DNA from 3 places in the Rahnella inusitata genome. Region 3 is predicted to be linked to each of the others. Evidence: predicted binding sites of a transcription regulator. Region 3 holds the regulator's gene; each other region holds the start of a gene.

What was found. Region 3 encodes ArgR, which controls arginine synthesis, uptake and breakdown. Its sites were predicted from a motif close to ANTGAATAAAAATACANT; they were not measured.
Positions count from the first base shown of each region.
Region 1: the regulator ArgR is predicted to act here: its motif matches at 1,408-1,425, upstream of argA (amino-acid N-acetyltransferase).
Region 2: the regulator ArgR is predicted to act here: its motif matches at 1,384-1,401, upstream of argF (ornithine carbamoyltransferase).

Region 1 covers NZ_CP065024.1:1,318,218-1,321,459, forward strand. Annotated here, with positions in the region: gene argA (amino-acid N-acetyltransferase) at 49-1,374, opposite strand; gene amiC (N-acetylmuramoyl-L-alanine amidase AmiC) at 1,604-2,854, shown strand; tRNA gene I2123_RS06190 (tRNA-Met) at 2,962-3,038, opposite strand; tRNA gene I2123_RS06195 (tRNA-Met) at 3,111-3,187, opposite strand.
Region 2 covers NZ_CP065024.1:4,540,846-4,544,087, reverse strand. Annotated here, with positions in the region: gene I2123_RS21160 (sugar phosphorylase) at 1-171, opposite strand, end outside; gene argF (ornithine carbamoyltransferase) at 345-1,352, opposite strand; gene rraB (ribonuclease E inhibitor RraB) at 1,524-1,949, shown strand; gene I2123_RS21145 (glycoside-pentoside-hexuronide (GPH):cation symporter) at 2,166-3,242, shown strand, end outside.
Region 3 covers NZ_CP065024.1:938,562-941,803, forward strand. Annotated here, with positions in the region: gene yhcN (peroxide/acid stress response protein YhcN) at 1-71, opposite strand, end outside; gene yhcN (peroxide/acid stress response protein YhcN) at 265-528, opposite strand; gene argR (transcriptional regulator ArgR) at 1,011-1,481, opposite strand; gene mdh (malate dehydrogenase) at 1,945-2,883, shown strand; gene I2123_RS04400 (helix-turn-helix domain-containing protein) at 2,943-3,215, opposite strand.

The DNA.
Region 1 (3,242 bases), 380 kb from region 3:
AGCAAAAAGGACGCGTTAGCGTCCTTTTTTATGGATGAAAATCAGTGTTTAGAGCTCGGAAATCAGGATTTTAGAACGGCGCTGATAGTTATACATTTCCTGCTTCTGAATCGGCAGAACATCTACTTCGGCCGGTTTGAAGCCACGTTCCTGGAACCAATGGATGCTGCGGGTGGTGAGCACGAACAGACGGTTTAGGCCCATTTGCTTCGCCTGGCTGGCCACTCGCTGCAACAGCATTTCGCCGCGTGATGAACTGCGGTAGTCAGGATGCACTGCTACGCATGCCATTTCACCGATGCCTTCATCGTGGAAAGGATACAGCGCCGCACAGGCGATGGTCAGGTTATCCCGTTCGATAATGGTGAATTTATCTATTTCCATTTCCAGCTGTTCGCGGGAGCGGCGCACCAGAATTCCCTGTTGTTCCAGCGGACGGATCAGTTCGAGGATCCCGCCGATGTCGTTGATGGTCGCGCGGCGAACCTGTTCGGCACTTTCCATCACGATTTGTGTGCCGATGCCGTCGCGTGAGAACAGCTCCTGAATCAACGCGCCATCTTCCTGGTAGCTGATCAAATGACTGCGACGTACGCCGCTGCGGCAGGCTTTCACCGCACCGCGCAGGAAGCGCACTGTGCCTGAGAGGTAATCGCCGCTGGCTTCCATTGTATCAATACGAAGCTGCGCATCATTTGGAAACAGCTCGGAAATGATATTGCCTTCTTCGTTTATCACGCCCTGTGAAGAACAGAAGCCTATCATCTTCTCAGCTTTCAGTTTGATGGCCAGCTGCGTCGCGACTTCTTCGGACGTCAGGTTAAAACTTTCCCCGGTGACCGACACCGCAACTGGCCCCATCAGTACGATGGCGTTACTGTCGAGCTGGCGGTGAATCGCTTCTTCGTCGATGCGGCGGATACGGCCACTGTGGCAGTAATCAATACCGTCATCCACGCCCAGCGGCTGAGCAATAATAAAGTTACCGGAAACGACGTTGATGTGCGCGCCCTGTAGCGGAGTATTATTCAGACTCATCGACAGGCGGGCAGTAATATCCAGCTGCAAAAGCCCCGCCGCCTGCTTCACGAGTTCGAGGGCGCGGGCGTCGGTGACACGGATATTTTTATGATAAATCGGCTCACAATTGTGGTCGGCGAGATTCTCGTCGATTTGCGGACGCGCGCCATAGACGACGACAAGCCGGATCCCTAAGCTGTGTAACAGACCGATATCATTGACAATATTGCTGAAGTTCTCATGCTCAATGGCTTCTCCACCGAGCATGACAACGAATGTTTTGCCACGGTGCGCATTGATATAGGGAACTGAGTGGCGAAATCCCTGAACCAGTTCAGTACTACGTTCCTTCACGGCAAAACCTCGTTTGAATTTTTATTCGTAATTTCTGTATTTTTATTCTTTTAAGGCTGTGTGGCAAGTAAGAAATCTCTGTTTTTCTATTAACAACGATTACAAACACACAACAAATTGATATATCGAAATAATGTTTAGGAATGACATGCAGGGAAGGATTGGTTAAAATTCTCAAACTGAGCTTTTAATCAACACTTTAAGACTTTTAAAACCTGTTTGAGACTGCATGACTGACGATAACCACAACCCTGGAAGACGACGACTTCTTCAAACCGTAGCGGCTTCCTGGATGCTCAGTGTGAGTAAAGTGGGGTTCGCTGCCAGTTCACAGGTTATTGCCGTGCGTATCTGGCCCTCTTCGACTTATACCCGCATCACGCTGGAATCCAGTACTCCTCTGAAGTATAAGCAGTTTCTGCTGAGCTCACCCGCGCGCGTGGTGGTAGATATCGAAGGCGTTCACCTCAACAGCGTGCTGAAAGGCCTGGGGGATAAGGTCCAGCAGAGCGATCCTTATATTCAGCAGGCGCGGGTAGGGCAGTTTGATGCCAACACTGTGCGAATGGTGCTTGAGCTCAAGCGCTCAATCAATCCTCATGTATTCACGCTTAAACCGGTGGCAGAGTTTCACAACCGACTGGTCGTCGATCTGTATCCGGAAGAAGGTGCGGTCAGCGCTGAGGATGATCCGCTGCTGGCATTACTGGAAGATTACAATCGCGGGGATGTGGAAAGGACTTTGCCGCCGGAAGCCGCAAAAGACGGGCAGGCAGGGCGCAGCAGACCACTGGTCATCATGTTAGATCCCGGTCACGGCGGTGAAGACCCCGGCGCTATCGGAAAATATAAAACGCGTGAAAAAGACGTCGTTTTGCAGATAGCCCGCCGGTTGCAAAAGCTTATTGCCCGTGAAAAGAACATGAAAGCGCACATGACCCGCAATGAAGACGTCTTTATTCCGCTGAAAGTGCGTGTCGCCAAAGCGCGAAAGCTGCGGGCCGATCTGTTTATCTCCATTCATGCCGATGCGTTTACCAGCCGGGCGGCTAAAGGCTCGTCCGTTTTCGCCTTATCGACGAAGGGGGCGACCAGTTCAGCGGCACGTTTTCTGGCGCAGACTCAGAACGAATCCGACCAGATTGGCGGCGTGAGTAAAAGTGGTGACAAGTATCTCGATCACACGATGTTTGATTTGGTGCAGACAGCGACTATCAACGACAGTCTGAAATTCGGCAAGGAAGTGCTGACGCGGATGGGAAAGATTAACCCTCTGCATAAAAACAAAGTGGATCAGGCCGGATTTGCAGTGCTCAAAGCACCGGACATCCCGTCCATTCTGGTGGAAACCGCGTTTATCAGTAACATTAATGAAGAGAAGAAACTGCGTACGGCACATTTTCAGCAGCAGGTCGCGGAATCAATACTGGCAGGGATAAAGGCCTATTTCGCTCAGGGTGGAATGTCTGCAAGGGGGTAAATAGTAAAGGGATATCAGGAAGAGAAGGGGGACAGGATTCTGTCGCCAAAATTTAGAGACAAAAAAACACCCGTTAAGGTGCCTGATGTTTACTGGTTTTTAGTAGTTGGTTGCGGGGGCCGGATTTGAACCGACGACCTTCGGGTTATGAGCCCGACGAGCTACCAGGCTGCTCCACCCCGCGTCCGTCACTACTTAGTACTGCTTTACTTCTTCACATTATTCTAACTCAGCGCATAAAGCATAAGTTTAGAATTGGTTGCGGGGGCCGGATTTGAACCGACGACCTTCGGGTTATGAGCCCGACGAGCTACCAGGCTGCTCCACCCCGCGTCCGTAGCACTTCTTACTTCTTCACTTCATCGTTCAATTGAATCGGGCATTTTAT
Region 2 (3,242 bases), 1.1 Mb from region 3:
GAGATAAATATTTGTGCCATCGACCCAGTGCGTGGTGCGATGTTTGCCGTAGTTCCATTTGTCGGCGAGATGCAGGATTTTTTTCAGCAGATCGGCGATGTGTTCCCTGGGGTAAATCCTGCTTAGCAGGCTTTCCAGTCGCAGGACATACTCAAGATTAACTGAGCTCATATCGGTTCCTTCTTACTGCGTTACTGTTTTTCTGATGGAGTGATAAAACCAACGCGCTGTAAAAAGGTTAGTTGAAAATGAAGGGCTGTGACGGCAAAAAGGGGAGATAGCAGAGGATTCTGGCGTAAAAATGCGGCATCATCCGGGAAAAACGCGAATGATGCCGGGATGAATTATTCCGTGCCGAGGGTGGCCACCATCACGGCTTTGATGGTGTGCAGACGGTTCTCCGCCTGATCAAACACCACGCTGTGCGCCGATTCAAACACCTCATCCGTCACTTCCATACCGCCGTTCAGGCCATACTCTTGTGCCATCTGTTTGCCGAGCGACGTCTGATCGTCATGGAAAGCGGGCAGGCAGTGCAGGAACTTGACGTTCGGGTTGCCGGTCATCGCCAGCATCGCGCTGTTGACCTGATAAGGGCGCAGCAGGGTGATGCGTTCCTTCCAGGCTTCTTTCGGCTCGCCCATCGACACCCAGACGTCGGTATACAGGAAATCCGCATCTTTCACGCCGGTTGCGATATCCTCGGTCAGAGTAATCTTGCCGCCGTTTTCGGTGGCGAGATGCTGGCAGGTCGCGACCAGTTCAGCGTCCGGCCAGCAGACTGATGGCGCGACAAGGCGTAAATCCAGTCCGCACAGCGCCGCGGCTTCCAGCAGCGAGTTCCCCATATTGTTGCGGGTATCCCCCAGATAGGCGAGACGCATCCCTTTCAGCGGCTGATCGGGCAAGTGTTCCTGCATGGTCAGCAGGTCAGCCAGCAGCTGCGTCGGGTGGAATTCGTTGGTTAAGCCATTCCACACCGGTACACCGGCGAATTCCGCCAGCGTTTCAACGTTATCCTGCCCAAAACCGCGATACTGAATACCGTCGTACATTCTGCCAAGCACGCGGGCGGTATCTTTCATCGACTCCTTATGGCCGATCTGGCTGCCGCTCGGGCCGAGATAAGTGACTTTCGCCCCCTGATCGTATGCGGCAACTTCGAAAGAGCATCGTGTGCGGGTTGAGTCTTTTTCGAAGATGAGCGCGATGTTTTTGCCTTGCAGGCGGGCTTTTTCGGTGCCGTTTTTCTTTGCTGCTTTGAGTTCAGCGGAGAGTTTCAGCAGGGACGAAATCTCTGACGGGGTAAAATCCAGTAACCTGAGAAAATGACGTTTACTCAACAAACTCATGATGTCGCTCCATAGCGCGTAAGCATTTCGGATTGAATTAAAATTCAATTTATCTGGATGAATATGCAATTACAACCCTGAAGTAAAAACTTTGTCGTTGTTTATAGTGGAGGCTGGCCCTGCGGTGTGTGAAAATAGACTACAAACGTCACATTGATTGAGGACAGAGAAATGGCAAACCGTGAATTGCTGGAAGAACAACGTGAAGAAACTCGCTTAATCATCGAAGAACTGCTGGATGATGGCAGTGATCCTGACGCGCTTTACACCATCGAACACCACTTATCTTCAGAGAAGTTTGAAGTGCTGGAGAAAGCGGTCGTTGAAGCGTTCAAACTGGGTTATGAAGTTTCCGACCCGGAAGAGCTGGAAGCGGAAGACGGTACTGTCATGATGTGCTGCGACGTGATCAGCGAAGTTGCGCTGAATGCAGAACTGATCGACACCCAGGTTGAGCAACTGATGAATCTGGCTGAAACCAACGGCGTAAACTACGACGGCTGGGGTACTTACTTCGAAGGCGATGACGACGAAGAGGGTGAAGAAGGCGAAGATGAAGATTTCATCGATGAAGATGATGACGGTAAACGTCATTGATTGAGTCGGGCTTCTGAATTTCGATTCATGAAGAAATAAAAGGCTGCCGGAAACGGTGGCCTTTTTTGTTTGTGCATGACAGTCCCCTTTGTGACTCCCTTCGCATTAAGCAAATTTCATAAACCCTAAATGAAATATGGTTAAATTCAATACAACGGCTAAAAGCTAACATACCAATTCTGAAAGTTATTCTACCTCATGGTATGGAGTCAGATTATGGCAGCCGTAAAGAAATTGTCTGTTATAGAAAAACTCGGTTTTGGTATGGGAGATGCCGCGTGCGGGATCGTTTATTCCTCCGTCACGATGTTTCTGACGTACTTTTATACGGATATCTACGGTCTCTCCGCCGCAGCTGTCGGGGTGATGTTTCTGGTTACACGCATTCTGGATGCTGTCAGCGATCCGCTCACCGGGATTGTCGCCGACCGTGTAAAAACACGTTGGGGGCATTTTCGTCCGTGGCTGATTTGGTTTGCGATCCCTTACGCGATATTGGCGGTCATGACCTTCACCACGCCGGATTTCGGGCATTCGGGCAAACTACTTTACGCCTACATTACGTATTCACTGCTGATGCTGTGTTACACGTTTATCAATATTCCTTACTGCGCGCTGGGCGGTGTGATCACCTCGGATGATAAAGACCGGCTCTCCGCGCAATCCTACCGTTTTACGATTTCCTCTCTGGCCGGTTTGCTGGTTTCCGTCGGGACATTGTGGCTGGTGGATTATTTTGGGAAAGAGGATTTGCAGGCTGGATATCAGGCAACAATGGCGGTGATGGGCGTCATCGCCACTTGTATGTTGGTGTTTTGTTTTTGCTTCACCAAAGAACGCATCACCGCTGAGGATACTCGACATGTCTCGGTGCGTAGTGATTTAAAGAATCTGCTGTCGAATGACCAGTGGCGGATTGTTGCCATCATCACCTTTTTCTCCAGCATGGCGGGCGTCATGCGCAGTTCGGCGACGCTGTATTACGCGACCTATCTGATGCTGGATAAAGGACAAAGTTTGGTGAGTGGTACGGCGATGAAAAGCACGTTTATTACCACCAGCGTGGTCGGTACGATATTCGGGGCGATAGCGGCGGGGTATTTTGCCAGGCGCTTTAGTACGCTGACGATGTTTAAAAATATCAATCTGCTGCTGGTTCTGGCGGGTGTGGTGATGTTCTTTGTGCCGCCGAAATTCCTGCCGGTTATTTTTCCGCTGTATTTCATTATTGGTTTTTTACACCAGATGTATCAGCCGTTTAAATGGAACATGATGGCAAATGCAGCGGATTAC
Region 3 (3,242 bases):
TGTGCGGCGGACGCACCGAAAGAAACAGCGGATAACAGACTAAGCGCGGCGATAGTAGTAATGATTTTCATGATAATTTCCTGATTTTACTGACGTTGATGCAATCTGAGAGAGCAACGTCGGTTCAAATTTAGATTTATCAGGGCTGTTTTACAGGGGTTCGGGGCGCGGTGAGCGTTCGGGAACGTAAAGCTGGCAGTGATAAATCCGTCTTGTGCACGGGCCTGATTCATTCAGGCCCCTTCGCTGGGTCTACCGGGTGACTTATTGGTAGATTTCTGCGGTTGCGTGATAGTTACCTTCCTGACGCACTTCAATAACGCGGAAAGCTTTAGCGCCTTTTGCATCGGCTTTGTCAGACAGTGCCTGACGGATATCAGAAGGTGCACCGGCTACGCCGCTGACGCTGATCATCCCTTTTGCCTGCAGATTAACAGCCTGATCCTGAGTAACAGGTTGTGCTGCGAAAGCACCAAATGACAGAGCAGAGAGAATGCTTAATGTTGCGATTGTAGTTTTAACGTTCATGATTTGACCTCGTCGAATTTATTATGTGTTCCAACAACTGGTGTCTCACACCACGGAAATGAGTATACATCTAGTCACTACAAATATTAATAGTTTGCTAATAGTTATTTGGGTGGTTATGTGTGGTCTATTGGTGTTTTTAATAACGGAAAGTAATAAAAAACGTCTATAAAACGTTCTTTTGGTGATAATTATTTGTAAAATCAATAAATTGAGTGAATTTGACTATCTGTGCTTATTTTTGTAGTCAATCACATCATTGAAATATTTATGTGACGGAAATGGGCGTGTTGTGACGGGAGTTAACAGAATCAGGTGGATGAGGGATGCCGTGATTTCTCAGGAAAGGGAGGTTTCTGCGGAGCAGGTGAGAGTTGATCAATATAAAAGATGGGCAAAGCGACTGGCCTGAGGTCAGAAATTCTGTTCTTCTGACCCCCTGCACAGAATGGGAGCGCGTGGCCATGTACGATAACAGCGGCTTATAGCTCCTGTTCGAACAAACTCAAAATGGCGTCGTGCAGCTGCTTCACGCTAAAACCACGCGCCGGAGTGGTGAAAATCGTGTCATCACCCGCGATAGTACCGAGGATGCCTTCAGATTTACCCAGTGAATCAAGCAAACGCGCGATCAGCTGTGCAGCACCGGGACTGGTGCGGATAACCACGACGGCTTCATTGTAGTCGATATCCAGCACCAGATTCTTCAGCGGGCTGGTGGTGGTGGGCACACCTATCTCTGCTGGCAGGCAGTACACCATTTCCATTTTAGCGTTACGTGTACGTACCGCACCGAATTTGGTCAGCATCCGTGAGACTTTGGACTGATTGATGTTTTCGAACCCCTCTTCCTGGAGTGCGACGACAATTTCGCCTTGAGAGCTGAATTTCTCTTCCTTCAGCAGTGCTTTGAAGGCTTTGATTAAATCTTCCTGTTTGGCAGGATTACGCATTTTGCACCCTGGTCTCTTGAACATCGTGAAGCTGATTATGCAGATAATTGCATTTTTATGCAACACACCTTCCGGAGGTAAATCGCTGATTCACCACTGCGCAAGGAATGTGACGGATGTCGCATCAGAGGTTTTTTCATGAATATGCCAAAATTTTGCATTGCAGGTGGATTTTACGACCCGATGAGTGGAAGTGATGACTTCGATTCAGCTCACACAATGAACCAAATTTAACCATTTATTAACCTGACAGGTTTTGGGGTGCTACTTTTAAGGGAAGCTTTCCGATAAAAAGTCATAAAAGACCGGATAAAGGCCGTTTAAAAGTATTTTTTTACTTTCTAAACGACCCATCTCAGATTCTCTGCAGGTGAGCGATTGTTTTTAACAGCGTAAGTGATTAAGGTCACAACCAAAATAATTCCACGACACTTATAAGTTAATGATAAAAAAGGAGTATAGGATGAAAGTTGCAGTTCTCGGTGCTGCGGGTGGTATCGGTCAGGCCCTCGCACTTCTGCTTAAGACCCAGCTACCTTCCGGTTCCGAACTCTCATTATATGATATCGCACCGGTGACGCCGGGCGTTGCTGTCGATCTCAGTCACATCCCAACCGCGGTTAAAATCAAAGGCTTCTGTGGCGAAGATGCCACGCCAGCGCTGGAAGGTGCGGATATTGTCCTGATTTCAGCAGGTGTGGCGCGAAAACCAGGTATGGATCGTTCCGATCTGTTCAATGTTAATGCCGGTATCGTTCGTAATCTTATCCAACAGGTCGCGAAAACCTGCCCGAAAGCCTGTATCGGGATTATTACTAATCCGGTTAACACCACAGTCGCCATTGCGGCAGAAGTGCTGAAAAATGCCGGTGTGTACGATAAAAACAAACTCTTTGGAATTACGACACTCGATGCTATCCGTTCCAACACTTTCGTTGCGGAACTGAAAGGCAAGCAGCCAGATGAGATTGAAGTACCGGTGATCGGTGGACACTCCGGTGTGACCATCCTCCCACTGCTTTCTCAGGTTCCTGGTGTGACGTTCAGCGACGAAGAAATCACCTCTCTCACTAAGCGTATTCAGAATGCAGGCACCGAAGTTGTCGAGGCAAAAGCCGGTGGCGGGTCTGCAACGCTGTCGATGGGGCAGGCAGCTGCACGCTTCGGCCTTTCATTACTGCGCGCTATGCAGGGCGAAAGTAACGTAGTGGAATGTGCGTATGTGGAAGGGAAGGGCGAGCATACACGTTTCTTCGCGCAGCCTGTTTTGCTGGGCAAGAATGGGATTGCTGAACTGCTGGATGTCGGCAAACTAAGCGCGTTTGAGCAGCAATCGCTTGAATCCATGCTGGATATCCTGCGAAAAGACATTGAGCTCGGTGAACAGTTTATTAATAACTGATGCTGCACCTTTATCACCGCCGGTGTAACCCGGCGGTGATAAATTATACCCGCCGTGATTTATTCACGAGAAGCATTAGGTGTACGGCAACGACGTTCGATGATCTTAAAGGTCTTCGCGTCAAAATAGCGGCTTGGCCAGATAATTGAAGGATGAAGCCCAAGCGCGCTTGCAATGAGGAGTTCCCCTTTTGGCCACGGCCGTGATAACGCGTTTGATAAGGTTGAAGAACTTAAGCCTGCCGAGCGTGATACCGCCGCCAGCGTGGTTCCTTTCTTTCTTAGCGCAGCAATGATATCAGCCTGATGCCAGTCTTCGTTCCTTGTGTTCATGATGGCTTCCTTATTTGTTCAAATATA